Regions from separate parts of the Vibrio vulnificus NBRC 15645 genome, predicted to be linked through region 3. Evidence: predicted binding sites of a transcription regulator. Region 3 holds the regulator's gene; each other region holds the start of a gene.
The links. Region 3 encodes PurR, which represses purine synthesis genes. Its sites were predicted from a motif close to TNANGNAAACGTTTNCNTNA; they were not measured.
Positions count from the first base shown of each region.

Region 1: a site for PurR is predicted at 5,247-5,266, ahead of AOT11_RS06140 (uracil-xanthine permease family protein). Genes of this name have one in related genera too.
Region 2: a site for PurR is predicted at 5,079-5,098, ahead of purL (phosphoribosylformylglycinamidine synthase). Genes of this name have one in related genera too.
Region 4: a site for PurR is predicted at 4,211-4,230, ahead of AOT11_RS02570 (NupC/NupG family nucleoside CNT transporter). Genes of this name have one in related genera too.

Region 1 is NZ_CP012881.1:1,325,369-1,332,948, forward strand. It holds gene rpoZ (DNA-directed RNA polymerase subunit omega) at 1-42, shown strand, start outside; gene spoT (bifunctional GTP diphosphokinase/guanosine-3',5'-bis pyrophosphate 3'-pyrophosphohydrolase) at 77-2,197, shown strand; gene trmH (tRNA (guanosine(18)-2'-O)-methyltransferase TrmH) at 2,285-2,971, shown strand; gene recG (ATP-dependent DNA helicase RecG) at 3,098-5,179, shown strand; gene AOT11_RS06140 (uracil-xanthine permease family protein) at 5,433-6,839, shown strand; gene envZ (two-component system sensor histidine kinase EnvZ) at 6,916-7,580, opposite strand, start outside.
Region 2 is NZ_CP012881.1:803,711-811,290, forward strand. It holds gene AOT11_RS03665 (hypothetical protein) at 25-489, shown strand; gene AOT11_RS03670 (DUF3622 domain-containing protein) at 567-884, opposite strand; gene purL (phosphoribosylformylglycinamidine synthase) at 1,044-4,937, opposite strand; gene mltF (membrane-bound lytic murein transglycosylase MltF) at 5,235-6,824, shown strand; gene tadA (tRNA adenosine(34) deaminase TadA) at 7,271-7,580, opposite strand, start outside.
Region 3 is NZ_CP012881.1:2,611,106-2,618,685, reverse strand. It holds gene mukF (chromosome partition protein MukF) at 1-117, opposite strand, end outside; gene cmoM (tRNA uridine 5-oxyacetic acid(34) methyltransferase CmoM) at 120-929, opposite strand; gene elyC (envelope biogenesis factor ElyC) at 1,027-1,827, shown strand; gene torR (two-component system response regulator TorR) at 1,908-2,621, opposite strand; gene torD (molecular chaperone TorD) at 2,857-3,504, shown strand; gene purR (HTH-type transcriptional repressor PurR) at 3,815-4,819, shown strand; cyclic di-GMP riboswitch class I at 5,016-5,104, shown strand; gene AOT11_RS12115 (TfoX/Sxy family DNA transformation protein) at 5,220-5,813, shown strand; gene AOT11_RS12110 (TVP38/TMEM64 family protein) at 5,938-6,615, shown strand; gene AOT11_RS12105 (putative signal transducing protein) at 6,629-6,937, shown strand; gene AOT11_RS12100 (alpha/beta fold hydrolase) at 6,983-7,580, opposite strand, start outside.
Region 4 is NZ_CP012881.1:587,212-594,791, forward strand. It holds gene AOT11_RS02555 (sensor histidine kinase) at 1-756, opposite strand, end outside; gene AOT11_RS02560 (response regulator transcription factor) at 728-1,396, opposite strand; gene AOT11_RS02565 (DUF5666 domain-containing protein) at 1,488-2,681, shown strand; gene AOT11_RS02570 (NupC/NupG family nucleoside CNT transporter) at 2,871-4,070, opposite strand; gene AOT11_RS02575 (LysR family transcriptional regulator) at 4,295-5,239, opposite strand; gene AOT11_RS02580 (lytic murein transglycosylase) at 5,285-6,256, opposite strand; gene AOT11_RS02585 (YcgL domain-containing protein) at 6,308-6,589, opposite strand; gene minC (septum site-determining protein MinC) at 6,765-7,427, shown strand; gene minD (septum site-determining protein MinD) at 7,450-7,580, shown strand, end outside.

The DNA.
Region 1 (7,580 bases), 1.3 Mb from region 3:
GCTGAGTTAGCGGCCGTTAGCAGCATCGCTCGCAACCGTTAATACGCCTTAAAACACAACATCCCGGGCCCATAATTTGTATCTATTCGATAGCCTCAAAGACGTTGCCCAAGAATACCTTACAGAGCCTCAACTTGAGGCTCTGCGTCAATCTTATGTGGTAGCGCGAGATGCCCACGAAGGGCAAACCCGCTCAAGCGGCGAACCGTATATCATCCACCCAGTCGCAGTAGCGCGCATTCTGGCCGACATGCGCTTGGATGTTGAAACTCTACAAGCAGCTTTACTCCATGATGTCATTGAAGATTGTGACGTCAGCAAAGAAGATCTCGAAGCACAATTTGGCCACACGGTGGCAGAGTTAGTCGATGGGGTTTCCAAGCTAGATAAACTCAAGTTTCGCGATCGCAAAGAAGCACAAGCGGAAAACTTCCGCAAAATGGTGCTGGCGATGGTGCAAGATATTCGCGTTATCCTGATCAAATTGGCCGACCGTACTCATAACATGCGTACCTTGGGCGCACTTCGCCCAGACAAAAAACGCCGAATTGCCCGCGAAACACTCGAAATCTATTCACCTTTGGCTCATCGCCTTGGTATCCACAATATTAAAACCGAATTGGAAGAGCTCGGCTTTGAAGCCCTCTATCCCAATCGCTACCGCGTGTTAAAGGAAGTCGTTCGATCTGCACGTGGTAACCGCAAAGAGATGATCCAACGTATCCACAGTGAAATTGAAGGCCGCTTGCAAGAAGTGGGTTTGAAAGCTCGCGTAGTCGGTCGTGAAAAGAATCTTTTTTCCATCTACAACAAGATGAAAACCAAAGAGCAACGTTTTCACACCATCATGGATATTTACGCGTTTCGTGTCGTGGTCGATACCGCCGACACTTGCTATCGCGTACTCGGCCAGGTACACAGCTTGTACAAGCCTCGCCCTGGTCGTATGAAAGATTACATCGCGGTCCCTAAAGCCAACGGCTACCAATCGCTGCATACCTCGATGGTCGGCCCTCATGGCGTTCCGGTCGAAGTGCAAATCCGCACCGAAGACATGGACCAAATGGCGGACAAAGGGGTCGCGGCACATTGGTCTTATAAGGGCAATGGCGAACGCACTGGCACCACAGCGCAAGTGAAGGCGCAGCGCTGGATGCAAAGTTTGCTGGAACTTCAGCAGAGCGCAGGTAACTCCTTCGAATTCATCGAGAACGTTAAGTCGGATCTCTTCCCGGATGAGATTTACGTCTTCACACCGAAAGGCCGCATTGTTGAACTGCCTGTCGGGGCGACGGCGGTGGATTTTGCCTATGCCGTGCATACCGATGTCGGTAATACCTGTGTTGGTGCACGTGTCGATCGCAATCCATACCCGCTGAGCAAAGCGCTGAAAAATGGTCAAACCATTGAGATCATCAGTGCACCAGGTGCCCGTCCTAACGCAGCTTGGCTCAACTATGTGGTGACTTCTCGTGCACGAACTAAGATTCGCCAAGTGCTGAAAACCATGCGTCGTGAAGAGTCGATTACCCTTGGTCGCCGCTTGTTGAATCATGCGCTCGGTGAGCACTCACTTGCCGACATCAGCACAGAAAATCTCAACCATGTCTTGAGCGATCTCAAAATCCAATCTTTGGATGATCTGCTTGCAGCCATCGGTTTGGGTGAGCGTATGAGCATCGTGATTGCGCGTCGTTTATTAGGCGATGCAGACGAGCTCACGGAACTGCGTTCAAACGACAGCAAGAACAAGAAGAAACTACCAATTCGTGGCTCAGAAGGGTTACTGCTCACGTTTGCCAACTGTTGTCATCCGATCCCAGATGATCACATCATTGCCCATGTGTCACCGGGCAGAGGCTTGGTGGTTCACCGTGAGACCTGTCCAAACGTACGTGGCTACCAACGCGAGCCCGACAAGTACATGGCGGTGGCATGGTCAGACGATTACGATCAAGAGTTCATCGCGGAACTTAAAGTCGACATGCTTAACCATCAAGGTGCTTTGGCAGAGCTGACTAACGTGATTTCCAAAACGGGTTCAAACATCCATGGCCTGTCGACTGAAGAGCGTGATGGCCGTTTGTATACCGTAACGGTGCTACTGACCACCAAAGATCGTGTGCATCTTGCAGGCATCATGAAGAAGATTCGCGTCATGCCATCTTGTTCACGCGTGCGTCGTCGCAAGAACTGATCACCGCATTCGATCGCTTTTCATCGCCCTTGAAATCAAGGTTTCAAGGGCTTTTTATTTTTATCAGAAAGCCAAATTCAAAATGTTATGAATGAAGAACGTTATCAGAGAATCCAACAAGTTTTAAAAGCACGTCAAACCGATCTCACCTTGTGCCTTGAAGAAGTGCATAAACCCAATAATGTGTCAGCGATGATCCGCACTGCCGATGCCACGGGATTGCACAAAGTGCATGCCGTGTGGCCCACCGAGCGAATGAAGACATTGAAAAACACCTCTGCTGGTGCAAGAAACTGGGTGGAAGTGGATACGCATGATTCCATCGCAGACGCCGTGAGCGCCTTAAAAGCACAAGGCATGCAAGTGTTGGTAACCAACCTCTCTGATAGCGCCGTCGATTTTCGCCAAATCGATTACACCCAACCGACCGCGATCATTTTGGGCAGCGAAAAGATTGGCGTTTCCGAGCAAGCCAAAACGCTGGCCGATCAAGATATCATTATTCCTATGGTGGGCATGGTGCAATCTCTCAACGTTTCGGTCGCGTGCGCGGTGATTCTGTATGAAGCGCAGCGCCAACGTGAAGCCGCAGGTATGTACCAAAACGACGAAAGCTCGATTGATGCCGAAACCATCAACCGTATTTTGTTTGAGCGCGGTCACCCGGTGCTGGCCAAGGTCGCCAAACGAAAAGGGCTCGCTTACCCACCACTGGATGATGCCGGACAAATTGTTGCGGATCCTGACTGGTGGGCAGACATGCAAAAGAAATAGTCGTTTTCTAGTTTTCTAGTTTTCTAGTTTTCTAGTTTTCTAGTTTTCTAGAGCCTATTTTTCCTGTACAAAAACACAGCTTAATGGTTAACATAACGCTATGTTTATCATTGTCTTGAGGCCAATATGTCTGCCCAACTGTTATCTGCTGTCCCCCTCACGTCCCTCAGCGGGGTCGGTGCTAAGGTGGCTGAAAAGCTGGAGAAAATTGGCCTAAGCAGCGTGCAAGATCTGCTGTTTCACTTGCCACTTCGTTACGAAGACCGTACCCGCATCTACCCGATTGCCAAATTGCATGCTGGATTGTGGGCCGCTGTGCAGGGTAATGTGATGCAAGTGGATACCTTGTTTGGTAAACGCAAGATGTTAACGGTAAAACTCAGCGACGGGAATGGCACCATCACGCTGCGTTTTTTCAACTTTACCGCGGCAATGAAAAACAATTTTGCCGAAGGTAAGTTAGTACACGCTTACGGCGAAATTAAGCGCGGCAATATGGGGCTGGAGATCGTTCACCCAGACTACAAGTTTTTCGCCCCAACGCAGAAGCCCGATGTGGAACAGAGCTTAACGCCTGTTTATCCTACCACCGATGGCTTAAGGCAAATCACGCTGCGTAACCTCACAGACCAAGCCCTCGCCCTGCTCGATAAAGCCGCGGTTCAAGAGTTACTGCCTGCCGGGTTGTATGACCAACAACTGACCATGGGGCAAGCGCTGCACATTATCCATCGTCCTTCGCCGGAGATGAATCTGGAACTGTTCGATGAAGGAAAGCACCCAGCCCAAATCCGCTTAATTATGGAAGAGTTGTTGGCTCAGAACTTATCCATGCTCGCCGTGCGCAGCAAAGGTCAGCAAGATGTCGCGTTGCCACTGCCCCCCGTCCACCAGCTTAAACAACAGCTGTTAGCCCAGCTGCCTTTTTCACCGACCAATGCCCAAGCGCGGGTGGTGCAAGAGATTGAAGAAGATTTGCAAAAAGCGCATCCGATGATGCGTTTGGTGCAAGGGGATGTCGGTTCGGGCAAAACCTTAGTGGCAGCATTGGCGGCGGTACGCGCTATCGAACATGGCTACCAAGTGGCGCTGATGGCGCCCACCGAACTGCTGGCCGAGCAGCACGCGATCAACTTCGCTAATTGGTTTGAAAAAATGGGCATCCCCGTTGGCTGGCTAGCAGGCAAGCTCAAAGGCAAGACCAAAGAAGCCGAGTTAGCCCGCATTGCCAGTGGCGAAGCGAAAATGGTGGTTGGGACGCATGCGCTGTTCCAAGAACACGTGGTGTTTGACCATCTTGCGCTTGTGATCATTGATGAACAACATCGCTTTGGCGTACATCAACGCTTGGAGCTGCGTGAAAAAGGCGCCAAACAAGGTGCTTACCCACACCAACTGATAATGACTGCCACTCCGATCCCTCGCACATTGGCCATGACCGCCTATGCCGATTTGGAAACGTCGGTGATCGACGAGTTACCGCCGGGGCGAACCCCGATCCAAACCGTCGCGATTCCCGATACCAAACGCGAAGACATTGTCGAGCGCATTCGTCATGCCTGCCTCAATGAGGGCAAGCAGGCGTATTGGGTCTGTACCTTGATTGATGAATCGGAAGTATTGGAAGCCCAAGCGGCAGCAGAAACCGCCGAAGAGCTGCAACGTAAATTGCCTGATGTGCGCATTGGTTTGGTGCACGGCCGAATGAAACCGGCTGAAAAACAAGCGGTGATGCAAGCGTTCAAAAACAATGAATTGCATCTTTTGGTGGCCACCACAGTGATCGAAGTCGGTGTCGATGTGCCCAACGCCAGCTTAATGATCATCGAAAACCCCGAGCGCTTGGGTCTCGCACAATTGCACCAGTTGCGCGGTCGCGTCGGTCGAGGCTCAGTAGCAAGCCACTGCGTATTGCTCTATCACGCTCCGCTGTCCAAAACAGCGCAAAAGCGCCTCTCGGTGCTACGCGAAAGTAACGATGGTTTCGTCATTGCCCAACGCGATCTTGAAATCCGCGGGCCGGGTGAACTGCTTGGCACCAAACAGACTGGCTTGGCGGATTTCAAAATTGCCGATCTCGTCCGCGATCAGCGCCTGATTCCCGAAGTTCAGCGCGCCGCACGCTACATTCACCACAATTACCCACAAAATGCCGCCGCGATTATTGAACGCTGGTTGGGCGAACGTGATATTTATTCTAAGGCGTGATCCACGCCTTTCATTGACCACTCTCTTCGCTCCCTGTCGAATCAATCATCCTGTTTAGTCAACAGAAAATAGCAAACGATTGCTTTTTAGAATAATCGCCCTATAATGCCGCACAAATTGTGAGGATGACTTTTCTCACCTTCCCAACCAGAGCGGATTTCTGAGTAACAGCAATCACAGATGATGACATCCGTTCACCTTGGCCTCCCATTCAGCGAGCGCTAAGTCTGCGTACAACAATTAGGAAAATACCATGACAACGCCGAACCCGACGCGTAAAACGGACCTGATCTATCAACTCAATGATCGTCCACCTTTGCCGCAAACTTTGTTTGCTGCCCTGCAGCACTTGCTGGCGATGTTTGTCGCTGTGATCACCCCATCTTTGATTATTTGCCAAGCCCTTGGCGTGTCTGCCGAACAAACCAACACCATCATCAGCATGTCGCTGTTTGCTTCGGGCATTTCTTCCTTTATTCAAATCCGTACTTTTGGCCCGATTGGTTCTGGGCTTCTGTCCGTACAAGGCACCAGTTTTAACTTCTTAGGTCCGATTATCGGTGCTGGTTTGGCGCTGAAGGCAGGCGGCGCCAGCGTTGAGAGCATGATGGCGGCGATTTTTGGCACCATTTTAGTTGCCTCGTTTGCAGAGATTCTCCTTTCGCGCGTGTTGGAATACGCGCGTCGCATCATTACTCCATTGGTTTCTGGCATCGTTGTGACCTTAATTGGTTTGACCCTGATTCAAGTCGGTTTGGTATCGATGGGCGGCGGCTACGCAGCACTGGGCGATGGCACTTTTGGCAGCCTCGATAAGTTGGCGCTGGCGGGAACCGTACTGGGCCTGATTGTGTTACTCAATCGCGCCAAGAACCCTTACGTACGCGTGGCGTCGATTGTGATTGCCATGTTGGTGGGCTATGTCATGGCCTACTTCATGGGCATGGTAGACACTCGCCAAGCCAGCAGAAGTAGCGCACTGGTTGCCTTGCCAATCCCGATGCAGTTTGGTCTGAGTTTCGACTGGTCGCTGTTTATTCCACTGGTCCTGATTTTCCTCATCACCGCGCTGGAAGCGATTGGTGATATTACCGCCACCTCGGAAGTGTCTGGCGAACCAGTCAAAGGCCCGGTGTACATGAAACGGATCAAAGGCGGCGTATTGGCCGACGGTCTTAACTCGGCAATCGCGGCGGTATTCAATAGTTTCCCAAACTCCACTTTCAGCCAAAACAACGGCGTGATCTTGCTAACGGGTGTCGCAAGCCGCTACGTCGGTTACTTCATCGCCGGCATGTTGGTACTGCTTGGGCTGTTCCCTGGCGTAGCTGGTTTTGTTCAGTTGATTCCGGAACCGGTTTTAGGCGGTGCAACCGTCGTGATGTTCGGCACCATCGCCGCTGCAGGTGTGCGCATCATTTCTCGTGTTGACCTCGATCGCCGTGCCATTCTCATCATGGCACTGTCGTTCTCGATGGGTTTAGGCATTGCGCAGAAACCGGAGATTTTGCAGTTTATGCCTGAGTTCATTAAGAGCATTTTCTCTTCCGGCGTTGCTGCTGGTGGCATTACCGCGATTGTGCTTAACCTTCTTCTGCCTGAAAAGCTTCAGGACGAAGAAGAGGAAAAGGCGCACGAGCCCGCAACTGTAAAGCGCTAATCTACACAAAGAAAAAGGGTTGCCGACTGTGGCAACCCTTTTTTAACCCAATGACCCTTCCTAAATAAGGTTACGACTAACGTTCGCTGGTCGGAAAGCTCAGCTGTACTTTGAGCCCACCTTCACTGCGGTTGTTCACCACCACCGAGCCGTGATGCTGGCTGACAATACGTTTGACAATGGCCAGCCCTAAGCCTGTTCCTTCGCTACCACGAGCCGTATCGCCACGGGTGAAAGGTTCAAACAACTTCGCCACTTGTGATTTTTCAATCCCTGGGCCGTTATCTTCCACACACACCCACACCAACTTGCTGTCTGCGGTCATCCCCGTGCTGATTTTCACCCATCCATTACCGTAACGCAGTGCATTGACCACTAAGTTGCTCACGGCACGCTTAATCGCAATCGGGCTGCCAAAAGCGGTGCGAATCGAAGGCTGAAAGGCGGTCTCAATCTGCACTTCGTAACCCCCTTCGGAGCTCGCTACATCCCCAGAAATACCATTGATGTCGACCTCGGTGAAACTTTGCGTATTCACTGGTTTGAGGTAGTCCATAAACTGGCTGATGATCTCATTACACTCTTCAGTATCACTGATGATCCCTTCCGCTAAATAGCTGTCTTCTGGTGACATCATTTCAGTCGCAAGGCGAATTCGTGTTAACGGCGTTCTTAAATCATGGCTAATACCCGCCATCAACAACGCGCGGTCAGCTTCCAACTCTTGAATGCCGCGAGACA
Region 2 (7,580 bases), 1.5 Mb from region 3:
TATTGATATAGCCGTCGAGTCACTATGATGTTTCGTTTCATTCTTTCCTTTGCCGCCTTGTTGTCACTGCCAAGCATGGCACAACATACCCAAACGCCAGATCTCGCCCACTACCTGCAACAGCATTTTGAAGCCAATCAGGATCCGAGTCAGGACAGAATGACACAAACGGAAAACCTATCCACATCGCTTGATCTGGACGCAGGGAAGGAAAAAATCGAATGGACCTTAGATCGTGGTGCGAATCGCATCAACTGTGACATGCTGGTCTCTCAATCAGGTCAAGAGCCCCATTTCGACTATGGCGAAGCCAAAGATCTTTCTGATGGTTTGCAACACTTCGACTTACCAAAACGCAAAAGTGAACAAGAATATTACCGCAATCAAGTCAACAGCAATACGCCGGGATTAAACCCTAGTAGTAAGCAGTTTGCCGCCCCTGCTGAGGGTGATTTTCATGTTTCACTCTCCTCAGATTGCTTCAACTAACCCTAGGTAAACGCATAAATGCAAAAAGCCCCGATGTGTGAGCATCGGGGCTTTTCTAAATGGCATTGAGTCGTGAATTACTCGTCTTCGTCCACTTCATCTTCCGCTTGAGCATCACGAGCACGGCGCTGTTCTGCTTTACGAAGTTTTGCGCTTAGCGCTTCAGCATCACGCTCTTTACGTTGCTGCGATTTACGCTCGTTGCGCTCGGCTTGGTTCTTAACAAAACCAGCGAGTTCAGCTTCTGCCCACGCTTGAGCAGCCGCTTCAGAGTCAAAACCCATTTGACGCTTTGAAACAACAGTTTTACGAGAGGTTACTTGACGAGTAATCTCAGCCGCCCAACCTTCACGTTTCTCAGTCACGCGGATGGCAAATTTTTGGTTTTTAGACATGTCAGATGTTCCTAAGGGATTGTAAAGGGATTCAAGCCATCCCTTGGCAAGCGGCGTATTAGACCACAATTATTTGCGATTGGCTATTGGCTCACTGATAAAAAAACCGCCAGAGAAGCGCTCTAGCGGTTTATTCAGCATCACATTATTTCAATCGGATTAGCCCAGATTTTTGCGTGCGTTTTGGAACATACGCATCCACGCGCCATTTTCACCCCAACCTTCTGGTGCCCATGAGTTCGCTACGGTGCGGAATACACGCTCTGGGTGCGGCATCATGATGGTTACGCGACCATCTTTTGTCGTCAAACCGGTAATCGCATTTGGTGAACCGTTAGGGTTGTTCGGGTATTGCTGTGTTGGATTACCTAGGTTATCAACAAAGCGGACCGCAACGGTGCCCGATGCTTCAATCGCAGCGAGATGTTGAGCATCGCGTACTTCCACGCGACCTTCGCCGTGCGAAACAGCGATAGGCATACGAGAGCCAGCCATGCCATCAAAGAAGACAGAATCTGATTTCTGTACTTCGACTAGGCTAAAGCGTGCTTCAAAACGCTCTGATTCGTTGCGAACGAAACGTGGCCACAAGTCGGCACCTGGGATCAATTCTTTCAAGTTTGAAAGCATCTGACAGCCGTTACATACCCCCAGTGAGAAGGTGTTTTCACGATTAAAGAAGGCTTGGAACTGCTCACGTGCTTGCGTATTAAAGAGCACAGATTTCGCCCAACCTTCACCCGCACCTAATACGTCACCGTACGAGAAACCGCCGCAAGCCACTAGACCATGGTACTCATCCAGCACCGCTTGACCCGTTAGAATGTCACTCATGTGAATGTCGGTGGCTTCAAAGCCTGCGCGATCAAAGGCAGCGGCCATTTCAACATGAGAGTTAACCCCCTGCTCACGCAGGATCGCCATCTTCGGTTTCGCACCTTTCGCGATATACGGAGCTGCGACATCTTCGTTAACATCATAGCTGAGCGACACATTCAGACCTGGATCTGAGTTGTCTTTCTTCGCGGCAAACTCTTGGTCTGCACACGCAGGGTTGTCACGCAGTGCCTGCATCTTATGCGTAGTTTCCGCCCAGGTAACACGCAAATCAGTGCGTGAACGTTCCAGTACCACAGCATCACCAGAGCGAATCACAAAGTTGTCTGAAGCGTCAACCGCACCAATCACGTGTGAACACGCTTCTAGACCATTGGCTGCCAACATCGACAGCACAGAATCCAATTCATCGTTCTTAACTTGAACAACTGCACCGAGCTCTTCGTTAAATAGCGCCGCCAGAACATCGTCACCCAACGCAGCGATATTCGCGTTGACACCACAGTGACCAGCAAAGGCCATCTCTGCAAGTGTCACCAATAGGCCGCCATCACCTTTATCGTGGTACGCAAGCAATTTGTCTTGGCGAACCAGAGCTTGCATCGCATCGAAGAAGCCTTTCAATTGTTCCGCGTTGTCGACGTCAGCCGGTTTGTCACCCAATTGCTTGTAAACCTGAGCCAGCGCCGTAGCACCTAAGCGGTTCTTACCGTTGCCAAGGTCAACAAGAACCAGTGAGGTCTCGCCTTTGTCGGTACGCAACTGAGGAGTAATGGTTTTACGTACATCTTCAACACGAGCAAACGCGGTGATGATAAGAGACAGTGGAGAAGTCACTTCTTTCTCTTCACCGTTCTCATTCCACTTGGTCTTCATTGACATTGAGTCTTTACCAACAGGGATAGTAAGACCCAATGCAGGGCACAGTTCTTCACCCACTGCTTTCACCGCTTCGTAAAGACCCGCGTCTTCACCTGGGTGGCCGGCAGGTGACATCCAGTTTGCTGACAGCTTAATGCGCTTGATATCGCCGATGTCAGTCGCTGCGATGTTAGTGAGAGACTCACCAACGGCTAGACGTGCTGACGCGCCAAAGTCAAGCAGCGCAACAGGTGTACGTTCACCCATAGACATGGCTTCACCGTGGTACGTATCGTAACTGGCTGCTGTGACCGCACAGTTTGCGACTGGCACCTGCCACGGACCGACCATTTGGTCACGTGCCACTAGGCCTGTGACGGTACGGTCACCAATGGTGATCAAGAAGGTTTTTTCAGCCACAGTTGGAAGACGAAGTACGCGATCCACCGCTTCGTTAAGTTCGATGCCATCACGCGTCATCGCTGGGCTGTCTACTTTGAGTGTGGTTGCTTCACGATGCATCTTTGGTGGCTTGCCAAGCAGAATGTCCATTGGCATATCAATCGGCGTATTGTCGAAGTGCGCATCTTCCAGCGTTAGGTGACGCTCTTCCGTTGCCACACCGACCACAGCGTATGGCGCACGCTCACGTTTACAGATTGCATCAAATGCCGCCATGTTTTCTGGTGCGACCGCGAGTACATAACGCTCTTGAGATTCGTTACACCAGATTTCCAATGGGCTCATTCCCGGCTCATCGTTTGGTACATCACGCAGCTGGAACTTACCGCCACGCTCACCATCATTGACCAACTCTGGTAACGCGTTTGAAATACCACCCGCGCCAACGTCGTGAATAAACGCGATTGGGTTGTTATCGCCAAGCTGCCAACAGCGATCGATCACTTCCTGACAGCGACGCTCCATCTCTGGGTTTTCACGTTGTACCGAAGCAAAATCCAGATCTTCGGCCGACTGACCTGACGCCATAGACGACGCAGCACCACCACCCAGACCAATGTTCATCGCAGGGCCGCCAAGAACAATCAAACTTGCGCCGACAGGGATCTCTTTCTTCTGTACGTGCTCGTCACGAATGTTACCCATACCACCAGCAATCATGATTGGCTTGTGGTAGCCACGCACTTCTTCACCTGCGTGTGACGTCACTTTCTCTTCGTAAGTACGGAAGTAACCAAGGAGGTTTGGACGACCAAATTCGTTGTTGAATGCCGCGCCACCAAGAGGGCCTTCTAGCATGATGTCAAGGGCGTTGACGATACGACCCGGCTTACCAAAATCGGTTTCCCATGGCTGTTCAAAGCCAGGAATACGTAAGTTCGAGGTGGTAAAACCAACCAGACCCGCTTTTGGCTTGCCGCCAATACCGGTTGCGCCTTCGTCACGAATTTCACCACCAGAACCGGTGGAAGCACCTGGCCATGGTGAGATTGCGGTTGGGTGGTTGTGCGTCTCTACCTTCATCAAGATGTGCGCATCTTCGTGATGGTAGTTGTATTGACGCGTTTCTGGATCAGGGAAGAAACGACCGACTTTTGAACCCGTCATTACCGCTGCGTTATCTTTGTAAGCAGACAGCACGTGATCTGGCGTTGTTTCAAAGGTATTTTTGATCATCTTAAACAGCGATTTTGGCTGTTCCACACCATCGATCGTCCAATCGGCGTTAAAGATCTTGTGACGACAATGCTCAGAGTTAGCCTGAGCAAACATCATAAGTTCGATGTCATTTGGATTACGGCCAAGCTTAGTAAAGTTCTCCACCAAGTAATCAATTTCATCTTCTGCCAGCGCTAGGCCAAGTGAAACGTTTGCTTCTTCAAGCGCGAGACGACCTCCAGAAAGGATATCCACCTGAGTCATTGGTGCAGGCTGTGCAACGCTGAACAATGCCGCTGCTGCTTCTAAATCACCAAATACCGCTTCCATCATGCGGTCATGAATAATGCTTTTTACGATGTCGATTTGTGCGCTAGAAAGCTCTGATGACGACTCAACGTAGTACGCCGTGCCGCGCTCTAAACGCTTCACCGCGTTAAGACCACAGTTTTGTGCAATGTCTGTCGCTTTTGATGACCAAGGAGAGATGGTGCCAGGACGAGGAGTGACCAGCAATAAGAGACCTTGAGGCTCGTGCTCTTCGATAGTTGGGCCGTAAGTAAGAAGTTTCTCTAACTTTTCTAGCGCTTCTGCGTCTAACTCAGAGGTCAGATCCGCAAAGTGCATGAACTCGGCATAAATGCCCGTTACAGGCAGATCTTGTTCACGACAAAGTTCCAGTAGTTTATTAACTCGAAACTCAGAAAGAGCTGGGGAGCCACGCAAAATTCTCATGTGCTTAGGTCTCTTATGCAATTGATTAAGGTGATATTGGAATAAATTCAGTGGGTTATACTGTTTTACTTCGAACTTATGCCGATTGCACCTCTCTGTTGCGGGCGCATTATATAGCAATTGTTTTTGTGATGTAACACCAAAAGCAACCGTTTGCGTCACTTTTTTTGTCAAATTTGAAATACAACCAAAATGTCGTCACTAAGAAAAGGTGTACAATTTTGCCTATCGCTTTTTCTTTGCCTACCTTGCCCGCTTTGATATAAAGAGACGAATCGATTTTTGAGAGCAGACTTGATGCCAATATTTAATCTTCACCAACTACGTAACTTTCTGTTTATTATCGCGACAACGCTGTTTTTATCAGCGTGTCAGATTGAATCAAAGCCCACTAGCGAACTTGATCAGATCAAACAGAGAGGTGTACTCCGTGTCGGTACTCTCAATAATCAACTCTCTTATTACATCGGTCCTGATGGACAAACCGGTTTAGATTACGAACTCGCTCGTCAGTTTGCCGATGAACTTGGCGTCAAACTTGAAGTGAAAGTGGCTTTTCGCCAAGCCGAGTTGTTCCCCATGCTCAAACGCGGAGACATCGACCTGATCGCCACCGGCCTCAACCAGACCCCAAGAGCGATTAAACAATTTCGCCCTGGGCCAAGTTATTATTACGTCAGTCAAGTCGTGGTGTACAAAAATGGTGCCCTACGCCCACGTAACTTAAAACAGTTAGTCGAATACCAAAACGCCAAAACCACCTCAGAAGATGAAGACGAAACCAGTAACAATGCGGCTGCCAACACTCTGCAAGTGGTGAAACAATCACAAAATGTGACGTTGTTGAAATCGCTACAAAACGATTACCCAGAGCTGCAATTTACCACCGTCTCTGATGCCGATAATTACGATTTGCTTCGCCGCGTCTCAACTGGGGAGCTGAGATTTGCCATCAGCGATTCTATCGAATTATCACTGGCTCAACGTCTCTACCCCGATTTAGCCACCGCATTTGAAGTCACCGAAGACCAACCTGTTTCTTGGTTTGTTCGCCGTTCACCGGATGAATCTTTGTATGCGCTGATGATTGAGTTTTTCGGCAACATTAGTCAATCTGGCGAACTTGCACGCCTAGAAGAAAAATACATTGGCCACATTGGCAGCTTCGATTATGTGGATACGCGCGCCTTTATCCGTGCGTTGGACAATAAATTACCCAAATGGGCTCCTTTATTTGAGCAATATTCTGCAGAATTTGACTGGCGCTTAATTGCCGCTCTGGCGTACCAAGAATCACATTGGAATCCCCTCGCGAAATCGCCGACCGGTGTGCGCGGTATGATGATGCTGACGTTGCCGACTGCGCAAAGTGTTGGCGTAAAAAACCGCTTAGACCCAGAGCAGTCTATCCGCGGTGGCGTTGAATATCTGCGTCGTATTGTCGCTCGTGTACCTGAGTCGATCCCTCAACATGAGAAAATCTGGTTTGCTTTAGCATCCTACAACGTTGGCTTTGGTCATATGATGGATGCACGCCGCTTAACCAAACGACAAGGTGGCAATCCAGATTCTTGGGGAGATGTGAAAGAGAGACTGCCGCTATTAAGACAGAAGAAGTATTTCAGCCAAACTCGCTACGGTTATGCTCGTGGAGACGAGGCGAAAAATTACGTTGAGAATATCCGCCGCTACTACCAAAGCATCATTGGTCATGTGGGACAAAACTCTCTGATTGCGAGCGACCAAGAGGGTGAAATTCAAGTGATCCCGCCACTCGAAAATAGTGAGTTAGTGGCGGCTAGCGACATTGACGCAGCAGAAAACGAAGCTCTGTCGCCAGATGTCACCGTCAGCCAAGCGACACTCACCACAGAAGTCCAACCTTAAGAGCAGAAGTGGAGCGATTTTTGTAAAAGTCGATTGCTTTTTATCGACAACTTTATCTAAAATCGCTCTTCTGAATTAAGCTAAGCAGACCACTTCGGTCGATCTAAATCTTAGCGTCACTTTCCAAGCGTCAAGCTTGTACTGAAAGAGTTCATATTTAACCACCCCAAAAACATCTCTTAAAGCCAAGGCTCTAAAGAATGCGGAGACGTTATCGTCGTCGTTAAGGGGATTATTTATCGTCAGTAGGAGGTCGTTGTGTTAAGACGTCGCGTCCAATCCAAACGCCTGAACAAAACTGTAGCGGCTAACCGACGTAAACGTAAGTTAGCGAATACAAAAAGAAAAATTAGCGCTCGCAATCGCATTTTTGTGCACCTTGTGAACCACGCTTAATGGATGAGTAAACATCTGCACCATAAAAAGCAGATGTTTGCTACTGCCCTCTACTTTTCTTCCACGTCCACATCATCATGATCACTTTGAGCCTGCTGTTCCTTCTTCAACGCCTTGATCTCTTTACGACGGCGCTTAAAAAAGGCCTGCAACTGCTCACGACATTCCGACTCTAACAATCCTTTTTCGATGGTTGCGTAATGATACGCCGCTTGACTAGAAAATAGATCGAGTACCGTCCCTGCCGCACCCGCTTTTAAATCAGGAGCGCCAAAGACAATGCGTTTCACACGGCTATGCAGCAGTGCGCCAGCACACATTGGGCAAGGCTCTAAGGTGACGTACAATGTGGTGTCGAGC
Region 3 (7,580 bases):
GGCGATGAGAAACGCCAATCGCTCGGTGGTCAGGTTCAATGAGAAATCGTGCTGCTTAACCCAACTAACCAATTCATCGATTGGTTGCTCTGCAGCATTGAGAGTTGTCTCACTCATTGTTATTCCTGTTTATCTTTCTTCTTAGCCCACACATGAATGTATCGGCCCAGCGAGAGGTAAGGCTCTTGGCGACACAGACGTCGTTCCAACTCGAGCACATCCTCGTACTGGTAATCACCCATATTCTGTCTGTTCCCTATATAGTCACTGAAACAGCGAATACCGGATTTTCCATAAATGTCAAAGCCTGCGTCTTCAATCCACTGATAAACAGATTGAGGTTCTAGGCCTTTTTGCGGTTGCAGCTTAAAGCGTTTGCGATGAGGCATACCCTCAAGAATATGTGGGATATTGCCACAAACCACATTCTTATAAACCAAGCCATGGTGGTTGTAGAACATAATCGACGCGGCGCCACCCGGTGCGACTTGTTCCAATACCGTTTCCAAAGCGGATTTTGGATCCGCCAACCATTCCATCACGGCATGAAACATCACCACATCAACTGGCTCTGCTAGGTGCTCACCAATCTTCTGCACCGGAGAATGGATCAGCCGATACTGCTCAAGCAAGCCATTTTTTGCAATATCCTGCTCTGCTAATTGCAGCATTTCAGAAGATAGATCACATAAGGCAATGTGATGTCCGAGTTTGGCAAGCTTTTGTGACATTTGTGCCAACCCGCCCCCCGCATCTAATACGGTTAGCGACTGTTTGGCCTCGTCAAAGGTGGCTAACAATTGTTGAAGATCTTCCCAAACAATCACTTGGCGAATCTCGCCTTTGTCTGACCCGTAAATATTTTTTGCAAATTTGTGGGCAATATCGTCGAAATTACGGTCTTGGTTCACAGCAGCTTGAGTTATCATATCTAATCGTGCTGCTATTCTGTCATAAGGAAAGCAGATATAAAGAGGCATTCTCTTATTTTTATTATCAAGTGATGTTTTTTCGGACTATTTCTGTATGTTTGAGCTGAAAAAAGTGCTCTCGGCACTGTTAATGCCTTTGCCAGCACTACTTTTAATAGGCTTAGCTGGTCTGATGCTGATTATGTTTAGTACCAGACAAAAAACGGGGTGTTTCATCATATTATTCTCCTTTTTGGGGATATTCTTGGTTTCTTTCCAACCCGTTGCCAGCAAGTTATTAATGCCATTAGAAAGGCAATACTCTGTATTTCTACCCGAAGTACAAACCGTCGATTACGTCATGGTATTGGGCAATGGCCATGTGGTGGATGATCAAATCCCCCCTACGTCTGAGTTAAGCCGTGCTTCGTTGATGCGTTTGACGGAAGGAATTCGTATTTTAAAGATGTATCCGGGCTCAAAGTTGATTCTGTCTGGCTATGCGGGCGGCTCAGAAACCAGCCATGCTCGCATGATGGCAAACGTGGCTTTGGCTCTGGGTGTCGCGAAATCAGACATTATTCTTCTTGAAGATGCCAAAGATACTTGGGAAGAAGCGCGACAAGCAGCGGCATTTGTGCGTCAAAAACAGCTGGTTTTGGTCACTTCTGCCAGTCACATGGCACGTGCAATGAAAGAGTTTCATGACGCTGGCATAACGCCGTTACCCGCGCCAACAAACTACCTTGCGCAAAAGAACATCTCTCAAGCTTGGGATAGATATGCCCCTAAAGCCATCTACCTTGAGCAAACAGAGCGCTACTGGTATGAAACCCTCGGCCAGCTATGGCAAGGCATGCGAGATTTGCTCCTTACTGACGAACAAATCATGGCAGAGAATCGCGCATCAAAATGATGAATCATGATCTGCAGAAACAAAAAAAGAGCTTAATCAGCTCTTTTTTTGTTTGTTAATTTTGGCTTTCTAAGCCACGCCTAGTCGCCTGCAAACATGTAGCCTTCACCGTGTACGGTCACAAAAATTTGTGGGTTTTTAGGATCAAACTCCATTTTTGCTCTCATGCGACGAATCAAAACATCAATCGTTCTGTCGTTTGGCGCGTCAACACGATGGCTAATCATGTTGAGAATGCGTTCACGGCTTAATACCTGATTTGGGTAAGACGAAAGCGCCACCAGCAGCTCATATTCTGCCTTGGTCAACTTCACTGGCTCACCATTGTGGCTCAACGCTCGACGATGAATATCGAAGGTCCAGTCGCCAAAACGGACAATATGGTCTTCGTTTTCCGCGTCTTGATGTTTTGAACCACCACTGCGCGCAAGCGAAATCCGCCACAACAAGTTTTTCACTCGAACCAGCAGTTCACGTAACTCAAATGGTTTGGTGACGTAGTCGTCTGCCCCCATCTCCAAACCAACAATTTTATCTATGCTATCCGTGCGTCCGGTTACCAAAATAATGCCAATGTCCGATTGGCTGCGTAGTTCACGGGTCAGCATCAAGCCGTCTTCACCTGGTAAATTAATGTCTAACATCACCAAATCAACGCAGCTATTTTGCAAAATATGACGCATCTCGGCACCACTTTCCGCTTCACTTACTGTGTAACCTTCTTTTTGAAAATAACCCGCAAGTTTACTGCGAGTCACTACATCATCTTCTACGACTAATACGTGATAGCTCATTTACACCACTTCATGTCATTTCTGTCTACACGGGCAGACATTCTATTCATAACTAGTAACATTTCTAGTCATACTTCGTTTGAAATGCAAGTATCTTGATTTTTATTGATTCAAAACAAGCTTAATATCAGACCATTAACAAGCTCAAATATATTTATATTTTTCTTAACAATAGGCGTTATTGTTATTCATTTTTTTTGGTTACACTTATAGGAGATTGATTTAGGAGCGATAAATGATGCAAGAGATAAAAGCCTTTAATGAAAAACGTGCGGAAATATATTGGTGGCTTTCCAGCTTATTTGCCAAAGAACTGACTCAGGAAGAACTCGATAAATATCAAAGCATGGAAATTAGAGCGTTTTTAACGGGATTGGCTGAAAACGATGCTCTGCGACCATCCGTTAACGCCTTTGTCGACGCACTCAATCGTCTTGTTGACCGTCAAGATGCGCAATTGGAATTAGCGGCAGATTTTTGTGACCTATTTTTGAAAACCGCAAAACATGGCGCACTTCCATACGCATCAATTTACCTTACAAAAGATGGCCTACTCAATGGCGAGCCGGCACAAAAAATGGATGCTTGGCTAAAAAAACATGGTGTGCAGGTCAATCAACAACTGAATGAACCGGCCGATCACTTAGCGATCATGCTCGACTTTCTTGGCAACCTCATCATTCGCTCAAATGAGTTTGAACAAGATCGCCACATGGAAGATGCTTTCATCGAGCAAAACACATTTATTCAAGAAATGTTGCTCTCTTGGTTACCTACCTTCTCTCAACGAGCAGCACAATATGATGAGTTTGGCTTCTATAACAGCGCAATAAAACTACTTGTTGCGTTTTGTATGCTGGACAGCGACTATTTAGTTGGATAATAATTACGCCCTTATCAATAGAGCAAACACTCGGTTACACTTTAACCACTAAAGTGTGAACACGGATACACAATTCGCTGTTTGAGTAGGTTGCCACTCTTGCCGTCTCGGTCTAGAATTGAGACCGCAATCGATAAAATATGATTTTAATGCAAACCGCTGAAATACAGCGGTTTTTGTGTTTATTTAAAGCTAAGCTGCTGCTTTTCTAGTGTGTCTTCCTTACAAAGCGAATTCGGAGAAAGGTAGCAAACTGTGTTGCAACAAAGAATCGTAGATTCAAAATGCAACCTTAGACAGGACAATACCTATGGCCACAATTAAAGATGTCGCGCGTCTCGCTGGAGTATCCACGACCACAGTGTCGCACGTAATCAACAAAACGCGTTTTGTTGCAGAAGCCACTCAAGAAAAAGTCATGAAAGCGGTTGACGAGCTCAACTACGCGCCTAGCGCAGTAGCGCGTAGCCTAAAGTGCAACACAACTCGTACTATTGGTATGCTGGTCACTCAATCTACCAATTTGTTCTTTTCTGAAGTGATTGATGGCGTAGAAAGCTACTGTTACCGCCAAGGTTATACGCTAATTCTTTGTAATACCGGCGGTATCTACGAGAAGCAACGTGATTACATTCGTATGCTTGCGGAAAAACGCGTAGATGGCATTTTGGTGATGTGTTCAGACCTCACTGAAGAACTACGCGAAATGCTTGATAAGCATGCAGATATTCCTAAAGTGATTATGGACTGGGGTCCAATCAGCTCACAAGCCGATAAAATTATCGATAACTCAGAGGAAGGTGGCTACTTGGCCACTAAGTACTTGATTGAAAATGGTCATACAAAAATTGCGTGTTTAAGTGGTCACTTTGAAAAAGCCGCGTGCCAAGAGCGCATCCAAGGCTTTAAACGCGCGATGAAGGAAGCCAATATTACCGTTAACAACGAGTGGATCCTTGAAGGAAACTTTGAATGTGATACGGCTGTGATGGCTGCTGACAAGATCGCGTCGTGGCAAGATCGCCCAACGGCGGTCTTCTGCTTCAACGACACCATGGCACTGGGTTTGATGAGCCGCCTTCAACAGTTAGGCCTTCGCATTCCTGAAGACATCTCTGTGATCGGCTACGATAATATTGAGTTGGCGGAATACTTCTCACCACCGCTAACAACCATCCACCAGCCAAAACGCCGTGTTGGTAAAAATGCATTTGAGATCCTTCTCGAACGTATTAAGGACAAAGAGCATGACAAACGCGTGTTTGAAATGCATCCCGAGTTAGTGGTTCGTGATACCGTTAAAAAAATCAATTAGTTAAGACTAATATTCTAAAGCATCCAAATCTGGATGCTTTTTTTTCATTCTTAGTAAGTGATTTGTTAAGTCAAATTCTGTTAAGTTCTTAAAATCGAGTATTCATTCACTTAACTGCAACTATTATTTGAACCAATGTCACATTTTTTATTTGAAAATGTGATGTTACTCCAATAGAAATCGTATCCTTCTAGTGTCACGCACAGGGCAAACCATTTGAAAAAGTGGGACGCAAAGCCTCCGGCCTAAACCAGACGTTTTTTGGTAGGTAGCGGGGTTACCGATGGCAAAAATGCATAACAACAAGTTTACCCATTAATGACATTGTATTTGCATTGGTTTGCTAATCTCTCGGACCTGATTTGGTGGCGTAATAGTAATTACACCGAGATAACACATCATGGATAAACCGATACTCAAAGATTCAATGAAGCTTTTTGAGCAACTTGGTGCGATAAAATCTCGCTCAATGTTTGGCGGATTCGGCCTTTTTGCAGATGAGACCATGTTCGCACTTGTGGTGAAAGACCAGCTTCATATTCGCGCAGATCAAAAATCAACATTACTTTTTGAAAAGCAAGGGCTCAAACCATACGTTTATACTAAGCGTGGGTTTCCTGTTGTCACTAAGTACTACGCGATTTCAGACGCGCTATGGCAAGACCAAAATGCACTACTCGCTTTAGCCAAACGTGCATTGGCCAGTGCTAATAATGATAAACAACAGCAAGCAACAGCAAAACCTGAACGATTAAAAGACCTACCTAACCTGCGTTTAGCCACCGAACGAATGCTTAAAAAGGCGGGAATTGAAACAGTCGAGCAGTTGGAATCTCAAGGCGCGGTTCGTGCGTACGAAGCGATTAAAAACACCCACAGTGGTGCCGTGAGCTTAGAGCTGCTTTGGGCGTTAGAGGGAGCCATCAATGGTACGCACTGGAGTGTGATTCCTCAGCAACGTCGAGACGAATTAGTGAATAAATTGTCTTTGTAGGCAAGCACGTTTATTATTTCTTATAGATTAAAACCACATCAAAATGATGTGGTTTTTTTATATCGTTTGAAAGATTTTCTGTCTCAATCAGGTCTGATAACCAAGCTATCTGGAGAAAAATTGAATGAACAAAAAACTCGTATTCGGAATCTTGCTTATCGCGACCATTATTTTATTGGCGGTTAATTTTAGTCAATACCTCACACTCGACAACGCTAAAGCACAACAACTTGCCCTGAACAGTTTTATTGAAGAAAACTTTCTGTTTTCTTCAATAAGCTATTTTGTCATTTACGTTGGTCTTACCGCCTTTTCAGTTCCTGGAGCTACCGTCGTCACGCTATTAGGCGCTGCTCTGTTTGGTTTTTGGTATAGCCTACTGCTTGTCTCGTTTGCCAGCACCATTGGGGCAACCATCGCATTTTTGAGTAGTCGCTACCTGCTAAAAGATTGGGTGCAGGCACGTTTTGGAGACAAACTTAGCGCGATCAACCAAGGCGTTGAAAAGGATGGCGCCTTTTATCTATTTTCATTACGCTTGATCCCTGTCTTCCCATTTTTCCTGATTAACTTGCTAATGGGTTTAACACCAATTTCCATTGGTCGTTACTATCTTACTAGCCAGATAGGCATGCTACCTGGTACGGCTGTCTACCTAAATGCGGGGACACAATTGGCCGACATCAACTCGTTGTCGGGGATACTTTCACCGACAGTATTAGCCTCATTTGCGTTATTGGGTGTGTTTCCTATCGCTGTAAAATGGATCATGAGTAAATTTAGACCTCAACTCTCTTCATAAAAGGAATTCACTTATGAAGATATTCACCGCCAACACGCCTATAGAAGCGCATATCGTGTGCCAATTACTGATGAATGAAGCGGTACAATGTGAGGTTCGAGGTGAGGGTTTATTTGGCTTGAGAGGTGAGTTACCAGCAACTGAGGATACCAATCCATACATTTGGCTATTGGAACCTGAGAAAGTCGATTTTGCTAAAGCGATATTAGCCAGCTATCGTGAGCAGCAAGTAGCGCATCAAAATTGGCTATGCCCACAGTGCGGAGAAGAAATAGAAGGTCAATTTGGAGCTTGCTGGCATTGTGGGCAAGTACTTGAGTAATGAGCGCAATTGACAGAGGAAGGCACTAGCCTTCCTCATGTTTTATTAGATTTGGCGTTGGATAAAATCGATCGAATGCTGGTTAAACTCGTCGGGCTTTTCCACATTGCACACATGGCCACAGTTTTTTATCTCTAGCAACTCACTCTGGGTGTGAGCAGCAACCATCTCTTTGACGGGTTTAATAAACATATAATCACGCTCTCCCATCAAATATAGCGTTGGGATCGGCAATTCACGCTCTTTGAAATAACGCATCAGTGGATTCACCTCTGCCGCGAGTATAAACCAACGCTTAAACTCTTTTTGACACAGCTTCTTCGCTTCACGGATAAAGAGATGACGTGATTCCTGCTGATTTTTTTGCGGCATCACAATATAGGCAAACAGCTTGTACAACCACATATAGGGCAGCACATGCTTGCCAAAGTTACCTAGAGAGACCAAGATACGAGAACGCGCATCGAGACGCGTTACCGCACCACCAAGCACCATGGATTTAACCCTTTCCCCCGCCAGTTCCGCTAGATTTCGGACAATGATCGTCCCTAGAGACATCCCAACGAAATGCGCGGAGTGAATTTTAAGATGATCAAGCACCTTGAGGATATCTTGCGTCACCGCCCCAAAGGTATAGCGGTTA
Region 4 (7,580 bases), 1.2 Mb from region 3:
TTGCCCTTCCACTCGGCTAAGAATATCGGCGGACCCCTGAATCACCATAATCGGTGTCCGCAGCTCATGAGAAGCGAATCGGCTAAACTCCTGCTCACGTTGGAAAAATCCTGCGATATGATTTTTGCTGTCTAGCAGAGTCTGCTCAATATGGCGCGTTTCGCTGAACGTGGTATCGATGCTAAACGGCGGACAATCCGGTGGCATTTGACTAATTTTATGTTCAATTTCCGTCAAGGGTTTCGACAGAATGCGAACCATATACACCCCATAGAGCAGCATGGCGATGGAGAGTATGCCGCCCAACACAAAAGTCACTTGGTGCAAGGAGCTTTCATACTCATCCAGGTAATCATCCGAATCATCTTGGAAAACGATGTACATATTACCAACACCGGAAGGATGAGCAAAAACGACAAAATGTTTGTCCTCTTCCCCTTGCAGGTATTCATAGAAACCTGGTTTGGAAAAAGCCAGCAGCCAGCTCGGTATCTCTTTCTCGCTCCAGTAACTATCAAACTCCTGCGGATTGGGTAACGGAGCTTGTTCCTGCAATGTTGCGTAATTCTCTTTGTACAGAGCGGCTTCTGTGTCTAACCAGTGATGCAAACTCAATACTTCCAGCTTATTTTCCGCCACATAGATCAAGCTCCAAAACAGCGAAAACATCAGAAAGGTCAGAACGCCAAAGCTCCAACGGATCTTGCGGTAAATACTGGGATAAGCGTTATGCTTTGAGTCGGTAACCTTGTCCATGAATGGTCTCTAATCGTGATTCTGAAAAACCTTTGTCCAATGCGGTGCGCAAACCGTAAATGTGGCTACGCAGAGCATCACTCCCCGGTGGTTCATCGCCCCACACGCTTTCAATCACTTCAACGCGTGACACGATTGCCGGTGCTCGCTTCATCAATAACGTCAAAATTCGCGTCTGAATACGGCTCAGTTTGATCAACTGACCTTGGCGTTCAACCTGCTCGGTTTTGACATCTAAGGTGATGTCGGCAAATTTCAACACACCAATATCTTGTCTTGGCCCTCGGTTGGCCAATGCATGCAGTCGCAAGCTCAGTTCCTGCATCGCAAAAGGTTTCAATAGGTAATCATCGCCACCAGCAGTAAAGGCTGCGATTTTGTCATCCAACCCCTGTTTTGCGGTTAGAAATAGGATGGGCGTCCCACAAAGATAGTCTTCTCTGAGTTTTTTCACCGTACTGATGCCGTCCAGCTTTGGCATCATGATGTCCATGACAATCACATCGTAGTGGTTCGTTTCAATCAATCGCAGCGCCGCTTCACCATGATAAGCACAATCGATAATGATGCCTTCAAGCTCCAGGTAGTCGGCAATCGTTTCTGCCACATTGTGGTTATCATCCACTAACAAAATTTTCATTCAGTTTTATCTCTTCACGATCGCTTCACATCTCATTTCCTAACATGGCGAAAAACCAAACATCCACCATTCATATAGGGTACATATAGAGATGAAGAAGCTGACTTTAGTAAGCGCGTTAACCTTAGTTTTATCGGCTTGTGGAGGAAGTAATAGTTCAACACCAGCACAACCCGATGTTGCTCCCAAAACAATCACCGGTACCATTGACTCCGTAGACCCACAACACCGCTCTGTTGTCGTCAATGGGCACCAATATACCGTCGAGCAAGTATCGTATTCCTCGGCCAACATTGAGTTAAGTGCACTGCAACCCAATATGATGATTCGCATCGCCCCAAACACCGGTGTGCAACGCGATTCCGCCAGCGGCCAAGCAGACACTTTTTCGGCGCAATTAGAGCCGACCATGACTGGGGTGATCAGCAACATCAACCCCACAGACCACAGTTTTCGCATTAATGGTGCGACGCTGACATTTGCTCAGCTCAGCCCAGAAATTACAAATGGCGACTGGGTCATGGTCTCTTCTCTTCCAACCGCCGATGCGGGATACAAAGTTCTGTCGGTCGTGAAGTTTGATGATCCCGCTCTGGTTGGCCATGTTGAAATCGAAGGTCGCATCAACAGCCTCGATGCCAACAGCGGCACATTTAAATTGGGCGCTGGCATCACAGTAAATTACGACAATGGTACCGTTATTGAACCGCTTCAACCACTTGAAAACGGTCAATGGGTAGAAATTGAAGGCCAATTTGCCAATAACGTGTTTGCCGCCAACGAGATTGAGATCGAATCTTACGATAACCTTGATGACGACAACGAAATCGAAGGCATTGTCACTTGGGTGGCGGGTGACCAATCACAGTTCGAGTTGAACTACCGTGGCATGTTTACCGTCGATGCGCACACTCGCTTTGAAGATGGCCACAAAGGTCTATTGGTCGCAGGGGCAGAAGTGGAAGTCACCGCACAATCAGGTGCAAGCAACGAGCTGCTTGCGCGTGTGGTGGAGTTTGACGAACAAGATCACGACAGCAATTGGAACGATCACGAGTTTGACTGCGATGGCACAGTGAATCTATATAGTGCTGAGCAGCGCTCTATCACCATGGTGTGTTACGATGACGGCGTTAATCTTGGTGAGAAAGTGATCTATATTGATGCCAATACGCGCTTTGAACACATCCAAGAGTCGGAGCTGCAAGGTGCACGTATTGAGGCCGAAGGCATCATGTTGAATCAACAACACATCGCACGAGAAATTGAACGCGATATCGATTAATCCGCGTTGATATTGTGCTGCAGATGAGTGGTTGACATCGTCATCACGTAATCGCAAAAAGGCAGAGGAAAACCTCTGCCTTTTTCTTATTTATCAAAATGATAGTGTATAAAAACAAATAATGACAGTACGATGCTTCACTTTGTCCAGAAGCGCGTAAGCATCGACTGTCATCTGTTTTCTTATCGCTTACAGGCTTAAAATCACGCCCGCAATCGATGCGCTCATCAAGTTCGCCAAGACACCTGCGGTAATTGCACGGAAGCCGTACTTCGAAATGAACGAGCGTTTCTCAGGCACCAAGCTACCCAAACCACCGATCAACATCGCCATTGTGGAGATGTTAGCAAAACCACACAGAGCAAAAGTCACGATCGCTTGCGAGTGTGCACTCAGTTCTTGTTTCACTTGCATGAGCTGAATAAACGCTACGAATTCGTTTACCACAATCTTATTGCCGATCAGAGAACCCGCGGTAATGGCTTCATGCCATGGAATCCCCAACAACCAAGCGACTGGCGCGAACAGGTAACCTAAAATCAACTCAAAACTGAGAGAGATGCCAAACCAACTGCCGACCCAGCCCAAAAGGCCATTCAGCAGTGCAATCACGCTGACAAACGCCAGTAAGGTTGCCCCTACCGCTACCGCGATACGCAAGCCCGACATCGCACCGTCAGCCATCGCTTCCACCACGTTGGTCGCTTTTGGCATCTCAACGTTTTCCATCTGCACATCTTCCGCCTGAGCTTCAGTTTCAGGCATCAAGATTTTGGCCATCAAAAGACCAGCAGGTGCCGACATAAATGCCGCAGCAATCAGGTAGTTCAGTTCCACACCCAAAGAGGCGTAACCCACTAAGGTACCGCCTGCTACTGAAGCAAGGCCACAGGTCATGACGGCGAAGAACTGCGAGTCACTCATGTGCTTTAAGTAAGGTTTAACCACCAACGGGGCTTCAATCATGCCAACGAAGATGTTAGCGGTTGCAGAAAGCGATTCAGCGCGGCCAGTCCCTAACAACTTTTGTAGGGCGCCACCAATCAAGTTGATTACTTTCGGCATCAATCCAATATGGTAAAGGCCTGAGATCAAGGCAGAGAAGAAGATGATGATACCAAGAACGTTAATCGCGAAAGTAAAACCGCCGGTTGCCAAACCGCCGAACAGAAAAGCGATGCCTTCCTGCCCATAGTTAATCAAATTGGAAACCGCGCCCGTCACGCCATTTAGCGCATTTTTACCCGCAGGCACATACAGTACCAACAACGCAAAGGCCACTTGCAATGCAAACGCCAATCCTACCGTTTTAAGACGGATATTTTTTCTATTGGTAGAAAGCAGCCAAGCAAAAAGCAAAATGGCTACGACACCCAAGAGTGAGTTCATAGTGATTATTTCCAGAGAGGGGGAACAAGGAAGGCGCGGATTGTATTACCAGTCTCGTAAGATGCAAGTCGAGAATGTTAACAAGGTGGTTCATTAGAAAAACGCAATAAAACCAAAGAACTTAACTCATTGAATAAAAACAAGATAAACGTTTGCCTTGTTTTATTGTTTCCATATGGAAAATATGTTTCTGGAAATAGAAAATATTTGTGACTCAAATCACTCTAATCGGGAAAGCTGACATAGGGCTCAAGCTGTTTGTCCCAATGACACGGCGTACCGATTTTTTGTTTAATGAAATCGATGACAGCAGAGGTTTTTTTCGGCATATGCTGGCGGCTAGGATACACAGCATAAAATGGCATTTCCTGATTCGCGCGCCAATCTGGCAACAGTTGAATCAGTTTCCCAGTTCTAAATTCATCACCGAGCAAGTAGGTCGCCAGATAGCCAATTCCCCACCCAGAGATCGCCGCATCGCGAACCGCCTCAGCCAGATCGACCGAATAATTACCCGATACCTTAACGCTAAGGTGCTCTCCTTGGCGACGAAACGCCCAACTGGTGTAGTCACGCTCCCAGCTTCGGTAAATCAGGCAGTTGTGATTGGCGAGATCGTTGGGCTCTTTCGGTGCATCATGCTGCAACAAATAGTCCGGAGACGCCGCGACAACAAACTGACAATCCGCTAAGCGCTGAGCAATGTAGCCTTCTGGTAAATGCTCATGGTTGGTGATCCACAAGTCTAACCCTTCTTGCAGCATGTCGACTTTGTAATCAAACAAGTGCATTTCCACTTGCAGTAGCGGGTATTTCTGCCGCAGCTCATCAATGGCCGGGAGAATATGCAAAGTACCAAAGGATTGCGACAGGCCAATTCGTACTAAACCGGCAATTTCATCGCGCTGGCTCTCCATTTCATATTGCGCGTTATTCACCGCCTGCACCACTTGCTGGCAATGGTGATAGAAGGCCAATCCGGCTTCAGTCGGTGTAAAGCTGCGCGTGGTGCGTTGGATCAACTTGATCCCCAATGATGCTTCGAGTTGTGCCAGTTGCTTACTGACATGAGAAACCGACACCGCTAAGCTCTTAGCTGCAGAAGTGAAGTTTTGATGTTTGACGAGGGCGGCAAAAACCACCATTTGTGCTGCGCGTTCAGATAACATGTTTATCGCTGTTGGCTTGTGGCTAACGCCACAAGCCGAATTGAATTAATTTTTGATGCGGTCAGCCAAATGGCTCACTGCCAGTGCAAAGTAATGCGAGCGATTCCACTTCATCAACACATTGTAGTTGTTGTAGACCAGATAAGCGCGGCCATTCTCATCATCAGGCATCACTAACCAAGCTTTAATGTCTTCGTTTAGCTTAGGTAACGGGCGACCATTGATGCTGGTAATACCCAGTTTTTTCCATTCCTGTAGGTATTTGCCTTTCGCCTCTTCTCGCCCTTCCAGCTCAAGATCAAACCCTTTAGGTACGCGTACTTGGCGACCCCAAGTGTATTTGTCATCCCAACCAGATTGGCTGAGGTAACTGGCTGTTGAAGCAAACACATCGGCTTTGGTGTTCCAGATGTCTTTCTTGCCATCACCGTTGCCGTCTGCCGCATAGGCAAGGAAAGAGCTTGGCATAAACTGACACTGCCCCATCGCGCCTGCCCAAGATCCTTTGAAGTTTTCAAACTCTATATGGCCTTGGTCTAAGATTTTCAGCGCGGCCATGGTTTCGGCACGAAAGAAAGCTTCCCGACGCCCTTCATAGGCCATGGTTGATAAAGCATCAACCACAGGGAAATTGCCGGTGAACTTACCAAAGTTACTTTCGACGCCCCAAAGCGCGACGATAAAGCGTGCTTGTACGCCATAGCGATCCGCAATCTGGCTTAATTCGGTGTAGTGTTTTTCATAGAGATCTTTGGCTTGTTTCACTTTCCAATCCGGCACCGCACGAGGAAGATATTCATCCAGCGTTTGCTTTTTCTCCGGTTGGTTGCGATCGGCTTTCACCGCTCGTGGCTTAAATTGCACATCGCGAAAGGCTTGCTCTATGGTTTGAGCCGAAATACCTTCTTCTGCCGCTTGGGCTTTTAAACGCTCAAGATACTGCTCAAAGCTTTCAGTGTTTGCCCACGCCGATGAACAAAGTCCGATGCTGAGTATCGCGGTTACCAATTTTTTCAAATAGTCCTCCTTGAGCAATCGAGCTGACCTACTTCACAAGGCGTTTAAACCTTAGTCTTCTTTCTGCTGCGCTTTACGCTCTTTATGTTGTTGTAATAGATTTTCTGGCGGAGGTGGCAGTTGCAAGAAAAAGCCCTCGTTGTTGAGCGATTCTTTTACTTTTTCAATGTTCACTAATGCCAAACTACGCCCTTCAAGATTCACCGTCATCACATGAGAAGGCTTACCGAACATCTGCATTAATGTGTCAGGAACCTGTGAAAAATCATCTTTTTTTGGGATGTAAAGATATGTGCCTTCTTTCTTAGAACTTTTATAGATAGAACAAAGCATGACAAGCCTTTTGTGCTGATTTTCGCGTTTGACACGCGAAATTTAATTTAAACCTAATTTTTTAGACGAAATCACTTATTTGACAGCAAGAGAACTTGCTGCGTATTGGGATGAAATATAACATGACAGCCTTAGTAAAAGACAACGCTCTTTCAACAAAGGCAAGAAGTATCTAATGTCTCACTCTCCAGACCTAAAAGGTAGCAGCTTTACGTTATCGGTTCTGCACCTTTGCAACAACTCGGTCGACACGGCTATCGAATTTGTCCAAGAAAAAGTTGAGCAAGCGCCCGCTTTTTTCGCGGCTGCACCTGTTGTGATCAATATCGCCAACGTTGAAGGCGACCTCGATTTTGTCGCGCTAAAACAAGGCATATCACAAGCCGGTTTTATTCCTGTTGGCATTACTGGAGCTAAAGATAAACGAACCCAGAATCTGGCTTCCGATGCTGGGTTTGCCATCATGTCGGCCAGCAAATCGCCAACGCAGGCTCCTGCAAAGATGGCTCCGACCAAAATTGTTCGCACCCCTATTCGTTCTGGCCAGCAAATTTACGCTAAAGACGGGGATTTGGTCATTCTTAGTCACGTCAGTGCGGGGGCCGAAGTTATCGCCGATGGATCGATCCATATTCACGGCACCTTACGTGGCCGAGCGATTGCCGGGGCAAGCGGCCAAAAGGAAGCACGAATTATTTGCCATGACTTGCAAGCAGAGCTGATCTCAATTGCGGGCAACTACTGGCTCAGTGACCAAATTGAACGCCAATTTTGGCAGCAAAAAGTGATGTTGAGCTTGGTGGACGAATCACTCCATCTCGAAGCGCTCACTCAGTAAAGAATTAAAAGGAAATCACACAATGGCACGCATTATTGTTGTTACTTCGGGTAAAGGCGGGGTTGGCAAAACCACGTCCAGCGCCGCGATTGCTTCAGGCCTTGCGCTGAAAGGAAAAAAGACAGCGGTTATCGATTTTGATATCGGCCTACG